One region of the Pseudoalteromonas sp. SCSIO 43088 genome, then DNA from elsewhere that is predicted to be linked to it. Evidence: predicted binding sites of a transcription regulator. Region 1 holds the regulator's gene; each other region holds the start of a gene.
The links. Region 1 encodes sigma-54, which starts transcription at its own class of promoters, with help from an activator protein. Its sites were predicted from a motif close to GTTGGCACGNNNNTNGNNT; they were not measured.
Positions count from the first base shown of each region.

Region 2: flgB (flagellar basal body rod protein FlgB) is a predicted target of sigma-54. The motif match lies at 1,139-1,157, and genes of this name have one in related genera.
Region 3: J8Z28_RS17905 (diacylglycerol kinase family protein) is a predicted target of sigma-54. The motif match lies at 1,203-1,221, and genes of this name have one in related genera.
Region 4: J8Z28_RS05190 (flagellar basal body rod protein FlgF) is a predicted target of sigma-54. The motif match lies at 904-922, and genes of this name have one in related genera.

Region 1 is NZ_CP072675.1:3,343,496-3,345,704, reverse strand. Features, by position in the region: gene hpf (ribosome hibernation promoting factor) at 1-247, opposite strand, end outside; gene J8Z28_RS15410 (RNA polymerase factor sigma-54) at 275-1,771, opposite strand; gene lptB (LPS export ABC transporter ATP-binding protein) at 1,879-2,209, opposite strand, start outside.
Region 2 is NZ_CP072675.1:1,131,934-1,134,142, reverse strand. Features, by position in the region: gene J8Z28_RS05180 (flagellar hook assembly protein FlgD) at 1-246, opposite strand, end outside; gene flgC (flagellar basal body rod protein FlgC) at 260-691, opposite strand; gene flgB (flagellar basal body rod protein FlgB) at 694-1,104, opposite strand; gene J8Z28_RS05165 (CheR family methyltransferase) at 1,240-2,070, opposite strand; gene J8Z28_RS05160 (chemotaxis protein) at 2,092-2,209, opposite strand, start outside.
Region 3 is NZ_CP072676.1:11,291-13,499, reverse strand. Features, by position in the region: gene J8Z28_RS17905 (diacylglycerol kinase family protein) at 1-1,019, opposite strand, end outside; gene J8Z28_RS17900 (anti-sigma factor) at 1,323-2,012, shown strand; gene J8Z28_RS17895 (HupE/UreJ family protein) at 2,192-2,209, shown strand, end outside.
Region 4 is NZ_CP072675.1:1,135,202-1,137,410, forward strand. Features, by position in the region: gene flgE (flagellar hook protein FlgE) at 1-796, shown strand, start outside; gene J8Z28_RS05190 (flagellar basal body rod protein FlgF) at 957-1,721, shown strand; gene flgG (flagellar basal-body rod protein FlgG) at 1,743-2,209, shown strand, end outside.

The DNA of each region.
Region 1 (2,209 bases):
GATCAAGTTTATCGATCAGTGAGTCAATGGCTGCGTACATATCTTGATGTTCTGTAGAAGCGAACAATTCGCCTCCGTTTACATGTAAAGTTGCTTCTGCTTTTTGGCTTAATTTTTCTACATCTAGAATGACATGAACATTATTAATATGGTCAAAATGCCTTTCTAGTTTCGCAAACTTGGTGTTTACATAGTCTCTTAATGAATCTGTGATTTCTACATGACGACCAGTTAAATTTAGTTGCATAAGCATTTTTCCTTCTATGTAAAACGTCTAAATCAGACTCTTACGCTGATTAGACGGAGGTATTGCTAGAGACTCACGATATTTTGCAATTGTACGTCTAGCTACTTTAATTCCTTGCTCAGCCAATATATCTGCAATTTTGCTATCACTCAATGGTTTAGCTGAGTTTTCTGCAGCGACTAACTTCTTGATTAAAGCGCGTATTGCTGTAGAAGAACACTCACCACCATTTTCGGTGCTGACATGGCTTGAGAAGAAATATTTCAACTCAAAAATACCCCGTGGGGTATGCATATATTTTTGCGTTGTTACCCGTGAAATCGTCGATTCATGCATTTCGACCATTTCAGCAACATCATTTAGCACCATCGGCTTCATTGCCTCAGGGCCATGCTCAAAGAAAGCTTGTTGTTGTTGAACGATACAGTTGGTCACTTTTAATAGCGTATCGTTACGGCTTTCTAAGCTCTTAATAAACCACTTTGCTTCTTGTAAGTGAGAGCGAATAAATTGGCTGTCGCTACTTGATTTAACAGAGCGAGACATCGCCGCATATTGGCTGTTCACTCTAATCTTTGGCATACAATCTGGGTTTAACTCGACTACCCAGCGGCCTTTCACTTTTTTCACTGATACATCAGGTATAACGTACTCAGATTCTTCGCGTACTATGCTATCCGCAGGCTTAGGATTTAAGCTGTGAATAAGCGTCATCACTTCTTTAAGCTCATTTTCTTTAAGCTTAGTCTTTTTCATCAAAGTTCGATAGTCGCGACTCGCTAATAATTCGATATGCTCAGATAAAACCATTTTAGTTTCAGCTAAATATGGCGTATCGGCATCGAATTGGCGTAGCTGAATGCACAGGCATTCTTGTAAACTGCGCGCGCCAATACCCACAGGATCAAATAACTGAATTCTTTTTAAGACCGCTTCGACTTCATCAAGTTCGATTTCTTCTTCATCGTTATTTTGATTAAAGCTTTCGACGATATCTTCACAGCTTACCGTTAAAATACCTGAGTCATCGATAGCTTCTACAATTGCCACAGCAATCGCTTCATCAGTAGGGCTAAATGGCGTGAGTTGCAATTGCCACATCAGGTATTCGTGAAGGGTTTCGGTTGATGCTCCCTGATAGATAGATTCATCTTCAGGCATTGGCCCTGACGATGTTGAAGGGGCGGCACTCATGTACTCATCCCAGGTAACATCCATTGCTAAGTCATCGCTTACGGTGTCTTTATTGAGAGCATCACTACTTTCTTGCTCGTACTCGCTAGGTGCTTCTTCGGCAGACGCGCTGACTTGTACATCGTCAGATTCAGCTTTTTGCTCATTCTTGCCGGTGCTTTCTTCGTTGTAATCCGCTTCTTCCACTTCAAGTAGAGGATTACTATCAAGCGCTTCTTGAATTTCTTGCTGGAGATCCAATGTACTGAGCTGCAACAAACGAATAGCTTGTTGCAGTTGTGGAGTCATTGTAAGTTGCTGGCCCATGCGCAGCTGTAATGATTGCCTCATGTATCCCTAACAATCCTTTTTAAGTTATCGATACCTGTATAAACACAGTTATCGATTTATTGTCATTGTTATAAGTCTAGCAGATGCTCTAGTCGCTGGCGTAATGGTTACAGCCTGAATTGCTCGCCTAGATATACATCGCGTACAGTTTGGTCTGCTAATACGTGCTCAGGTGTGCCTGATGCAATTAGCTCCCCATGAGAAACAATGTAGGCTTTTTCACAAACATCAAGGGTTTCTCGAACATTATGGTCAGTAATTAGTACACCGATACCACGATTTTTTAGGTGCTCAATAATTTTCTTTATATCTAACACTGAAATTGGATCAACACCAGCAAAAGGCTCATCTAAAAGGATAAATTTAGGATTAGCGGCTAATGCGCGAGCAATTTCTACACGGCGTCGCTCACCACCTGACAGCGCCATACCTTGGCTG
Region 2 (2,209 bases), 1.7 Mb from region 1:
CAGTGATTCAAACTTCTCATTTAAGTTTGAAATACCCTCAGCCATAGTGAAATTCGTCATCTGCGCAATCATTTGATCGTTGTCAGCTGGCTTGCTTGGGTCTTGAAACGACAACTGTTGTGTTAAAAGTGAGAAGAAGTCTTCTTGCGTTAAAGTATCATCTTTCTCTTCTGTTTTATTTTGATTGTCTTGCCAACGTAAATTATCTAAATACGTGGATGACGCACTGCTGATGTCGTTACTCATAACTTATCCTCGGTTACCGCTGCCCAAGCAACAGTGTTTTACTTAACATTTGCTTAGCTGCATCAGCAACTTGCACATTTGTTTGGTAAGAGCGAGAGGCTGAAATCATATTTGCCATTTCTTCTACAACATTAACGTTAGGTTTGTAGATATAACCATTTTCATCCGCACTTGGGTGGTTCGGGTTATATTCAATTTGAAGAGGTTTATCGCTCTCTACAACACCTAATACTTTAACGCCAACAGAAGAGCCCTGAGGATTGCTTTGTGATGATGACGCTTTAGTCAGCTCTGCAGCAAAAACAGGATGGCGCGCTCGGTATGTCTGATCTTGGCTAGAACTAATCGTATTCGCATTCGAGATATTACTGGCTGTGGTATTTAAGCGAACATTTTGCGCACTCATACCGGTTGCTGAAATATCAAAAACATTATACAAACTCATGATTAAGCTCCTTGACTACCGAGGGCTTTTTTAAGGCCTTTAATTTTACTACTCATAAATTGCAGGCTTGCCTGATACTCTAATGAGTTCTGTACATACAAGTTTCGTTCCACTTGTATATCGACTGAGTTACCATCACCTGTATCTGCTTGATTTGGCGTACGAAACATTTCTGCACTGCCAACAAAACGACTGCCCCCGACAATATGTTTAGCATCGGTTCTTACCATGCTATTGCCGCCTTGTTGGTTGCTTTTTGCCGCTTTTAATGCCGAGGCAAAATCGATATCTTTCGCTTTATAGCCCGGCGTATCAGCATTAGCGATATTTGTCGCTAATAACTCAGCGCGTTGTGAACGGATCAACATCGCATGAGGATGAACACCAAATGCTTTATCAAAACTGATAGCCATAACCATCTCCAAAAAATTGACTCTGTAGTGGTTAATGCAAAAGCTAAGCCAAAAATTTAGGAGTAATTTGATTTATATAAGAGACTGAAAAATAAGTAAATTTAGCAACCTAAGGACTAGGTTGCTAAGGAAAGTTTACTTTTTTTGATAGATAATACCAGGGTTACAACGAACCATGTCAAAGCTATCACTTAAGCCGGCCATTGATTCTGACGCACCTAAAAACAGGTAACCTTTCGGGTTTAATGCTTGAGCAAATTGCGAAATGATTTTAGCTTTTACTTCTGGTGAGAAATAAATCAACACATTACGGCAAAATATAATGTCAAACTTGCCCATTAGGGCATATGAATCGAGTAAGTTTAAGTGTCTAAAGCTCACCATTTTACGTATAGGGTCAACTACCTGAGCCATTCCATTACCGCTGTCTTTAAAGAACTTTTGACGACGCTCCATCGACAAGCCACGAGCAAGTGCTAGCGAGTCATATTCAGCATTCTTACACATATCAAGCATAGTATTAGAAATGTCAGTGCCAATAATTTGCGCACCCATCTTCAATACACCTGGATTTTTTGACTGGAATTCGGCAACAGACATGGCAATTGAGTACGGCTCTTGTCCTGATGAACTTGCCGCTGACCATATTTTTAGTGGCCTACGTACATCTTTAAGTTCAGGAAAGAGTTTCGTTTTCAATAACTCAAACGGATATTGGTCACGAAACCAAAGCGTTTCATTGGTCGTCATCGCATCAACCACAGCGGCACGAAGCTGCCTCTCATGAGGACTCAGTGTTTTACTTACCAACTGTGATAAAGACTCAACATTAAAACGAGCCATAAGTGGCGCAAGGCGGCTTTTAACTAAATAAAGTTTATTATCGCCTAGCACAATGCCACATTGCTGCTCTAAAAAAGAGCGGAATTGATCGTATTCGCTTTGTTGTAAATGCTTATTTTCCAAAGTAATACCACCTATAAATAATTAATCACAATGAACCCACTTTTTCACAGCTGTCGCTAATTCATCTGGGTTAAATTTTGCAATAAAATCATCAGCACCCACTTTTTCGATCATTGCTTGGTTAAACACCCCACTTAAA
Region 3 (2,209 bases), on a different replicon from region 1:
GATTGTATACCCATCAACACATGAGCGAGCGCATTGGCAGTACCTAAAGGAATGATACCCAGTTTACACTCTGTATTTACAAGTACACTTGCAACCTCTGTTACTGTGCCATCGCCACCACAGGCGATGACTACATCAGGGTTCAATTCAAGTGCTTCATTGGCCAACTCAGTACCATTTACCTGTTCTGACGTGGTGTAAACAGTTAAATCGTAATACTCAGACAAACGAGAGGTAATTTGCTTACGTTTAGCTTCCCACAGTTTTGTGCCAGAAACAGGATTAGCAATGAGCACAGCTTTATTTTTGATTAGTAAGTCACCTCTTCGATGGCGACGCACAAGATGACGCAGCTGGCGCTTGTTTAAATTTGCAGTTTCTCGTGTCTCTTTAATTTGTGCGAGTACTTGGTGGACATCGGCATCTTTGTTTTGGCTAAGTAAGTAAGCTGCCATCACAAATACTGAACGGCCACGCCCTAAAGCGCAATGAACTACGACACGTCTATCTGCTTTTACTTGATGGTCAATCCAATTAATCGCTTGGTGTAGTTGCGCGCGTGTTGGCACGCTATGATCAAGAACAGGGATATTTAAATAACGAATATTCTCTTGCGTAGAAGACCATTCAAGGCCATCAAACTCGCAAGTTACATCTAAAATAGCTGTAATACCCATTTCTTTCATGGTGTCTATATCTGAAGGAAATAAACGACAGGCTAAAAATAAATGCTCATTAATTTGTTGTAATGGTGGCACTTTGTCGTGTTTTCTCGACCAAGCATTGTAAAGTTGTGCACCCAATAAAAATGGAATAAAAGCCCAACGAATATAGATAGGAATAACGCCATTTTCACGTTTTCTGAAAATACGTGCGATATTAAAAAAGTATGCGCCACTCACCAATAGCAACGACAAAGCCGTCCAATAAAAAAACAGCGCAAAGTAAACAGTTTCTACCCGAATAGCCGCAATTATAAATACAATCGCTAAAGCTAAGTAACTAAATGCTGCCCACATAATCACTCCTTGTTATTCTAATTGCATAACACGTTGCAAGTTTCACTCCAGTAAAAGCCGTTAAATTACCCCTACTGGCTATTTAAAATCAGTAACTTAGCATTTATAAAAAAGCTTACTAATTTAGTTTAGGACATTTTTTCACTATTTTATGAATAACTTACAATAATTTACATAGAAACAATTGGATAGATTTGCCAACTACTCTTTCCCTGCTAGTCTAAGTTAAAAGCCATGCTAATAATCACAGGTTTTTAGTAGAGTTTTCGTTAAAAATTTAAATCAACCCGAGCCTAATTCGTTATGAAATACGATGACCAAACGCTACTTAATTTACTTGCAGCAGAATATGTTTTAGGCACTTTACATGGCCATGCCCGAGATAGATTTAGCCGCTTAATGCGCACTTCTCCTCGAGCCCGATACGCAACCTCACTATGGCAAAGACATATAAAAAACCTAGAAAACGCGATTGAATCTAACCCACCTGATCAGCAAGTTTGGGATAAAATAACAAAACGGATTGACCCACTTTTGTTACCAACACAGAAGAAAGCAAAAGACCCTAACTTTGGAATATTTAAGGCTTGGGCTGCTATTGCAACAGCGGTCTGTATTGTGTTGGTATTAATTACTTGGCAACCGCAAGAGTCGTTTAGTGATAAAATCACTCACTCGGTAACGTTTTATGACTCAGCAAATAATCCAGTTTGGAATTTAGAAATAAGCCATCACAGTATTTTACTTAAAGCGGCTAGTGGCATGAGTTTACAAACTGATTATGATTACCAGTTGTGGATCCGTTTAAAAGGCCACCCGAGCGCCATCCCTATTGCTTTATTGCCAAAAACAGATAGCAAAGAAATTGCCCGAAACGCATTATTTAAACCACAAAATATCACTTTACTTGCAATAAGCCGTGAGCCAATTGGCGGATCACAATCAGGTAGCCCAAGTGAAATTATTTATACAGCTGTACTCGATGCTAACTAATCTTTCAAAGCGTAGAAACAATTTATAAATACGAGCAAAGCCAGTATTTCTAAGATAAATGACCTAGTAGATAAACCTTTGTAATTGCTATACTGACAGCCTCTTTTTATATCCGCCTTAAAAAATAGGCGGTAAATCGAGTATTAGACTCGTCTCCTTGTATTATCTTAGGAATAAAAATGAAAAAGTCGTTGTTG
Region 4 (2,209 bases), 1.7 Mb from region 1:
TTCAACATCAACAACTGTGTATGATTCATTAGGTGAGCCACATATTTTACAGTTCTTCTTCGTTAAAACTGATGCAGCTGTGACAGGTAATGACAATGAGTGGCAAGTATACGCCACACTGGATGAAAAACCATTTGATGCAAGTGGTGTAGAGCAAACAACAACGCCTTATACACCACTAACTACATTCCAATTTGATTCAAGTGGTTTACCACTTAACACGGATGGTGTTGCTAATACTGATGCATCATTTAACCCATTAACTTTACCAAATGGCGCAGGCGCTGCGACAGGTTTATCTGACTTACTATCTAATGGTGCTAGTTTCCCTGATGATGTAACGATGAACTGGCGTGATGAAGCGGCAACAGCGAACAAAGTACCTACTCAATATGCTAGTAACTTTGAAGTAAAAGCACTTGAACAAGATGGTGCGACTGTAGGTCGTCTATCAGGTATCGATATCGGTTCTGACGGTAAAATTGTTGCTTCATACAGTAATGGTGACACTTCATTCTTAGGTCAAGTTGCGATGGTACGCTTTTCGAACTCACAGGGGTTACAACAAGTGGGTGATACTTCTTGGAAGAAGAGTTTAACGTCAGGTGAGCCTATTGCTGGCGAACCAGGTTCAGGTACCTTGGGTTCAATTAACTCATCTGCGCTTGAACAATCAAACGTAAACCTAACTAACGAACTTGTTGACTTGATTAGTGCGCAGCGTAACTTCCAAGCAAATTCACGTGCGCTTGAGGTTAACTCAACACTACAGCAAAACATCCTACAGATCCGTTAATTTTAACGGCTCTAAGCTTAATCCGACACGAAGGCTGCTCCCTCTATTGGCAGCCTTTTTTCATTCTAATTATTCATTTTTCTCTTCTATTTTAGCGTCAATTTTACTTTGGCACTTTTATTGCATTTCTTAGTTATCGTATTTTTAGTGAGTCAATGTTATGGACAAAATGGTCTACATTGCCATGTCGGGTGCTAAGCAAAGTTTGCGAGGTCTTGAACTCAAGGCCAACAACCTTGCGAATGCTAACACCACTGGCTTTAAAGCTGATTTTGCACAAGCTCGCTCTATGCAAGCCTTCGGTGAAGGTCTGCCATCTAGGGTGTTTGCAATGCAAGAACGCCCTGGATCTAATATGGAATCGGGTGGTTTTGTTGAAACTGGCCGCGAGCTTGATATCGCGATGAGTGACCGTGGTTGGTTGAGTGTACAAGATGCATCAGGCAATGAGGCGTACACCAAAACTGGCACATTAAACATTACTCCAGATGGCGCGTTGATCACTAGCCATGGCCGTCAAGTAATTGGCGAAGGTGGTCCAATCATTTTGCCATTACCTATCGAGAAAGTTGAGTTTAGTGAAGACGGTGCTATTCAGGTTCGCCCACAAGGTGCGCCAGCTAACTTTTTGGAAGTGGTTGATCGCTTAAAAGTGATTGAGGCTGATAACACTCAGCTTGAAAAAGGTAATGACGGTTTATTTCGACCAAAAGAAGATATGTTGGTCAATGACCTTTGTGGCTTTTGTGATATTTCACCAAACGTAAAAGTACTGTCGGGTACGCTTGAAATGTCGAACGTAAACCCAGTGCATGAAATGGTCGACATGATCAGCAATCAACGCCAATTTGAATTACAAGTTAAATTAATGAAAACAGCCGAAGAGCTCGACGAGCGTCAAGATCAGCTGTTACGCATTGTTTAAGATGACTGAGAGGGTAGAGTTATGAATCCTGCATTATGGATCAGTAAAACCGGGCTTGACGCCCAGCAAACCGATATTTCGGTGATCTCAAATAATCTCGCAAATGCCAGCACGGTCGGTTACAAAAAAAGCCGCGCCGTATTTGAAGATTTACTATATCAAAATATAAATCAACCAGGTGGTCGTTCATCGCAAGACACTGAAATGCCATCGGGTTTAATGCTTGGTGCCGGTGCAAAAGTGGTTGCTAACCAAAAGAACTTTTCACAAGGTAACATGCTTACCACAGAAAATTCATTGGACTGGATGATCTCAGGTCCTGGCTTTTTTGAAGTGCAATTACCAGATGGCAACATTGCATACTCACGTAATGGTCAATTCACCACTGACGAAGATGGTCGCATTGTAACTTCTGGTGCGGGTTTTCCATTACAGCCAGAAATGAACGTACCAGACGATGCACAATCAATTACTGTTTCGCAAGACGG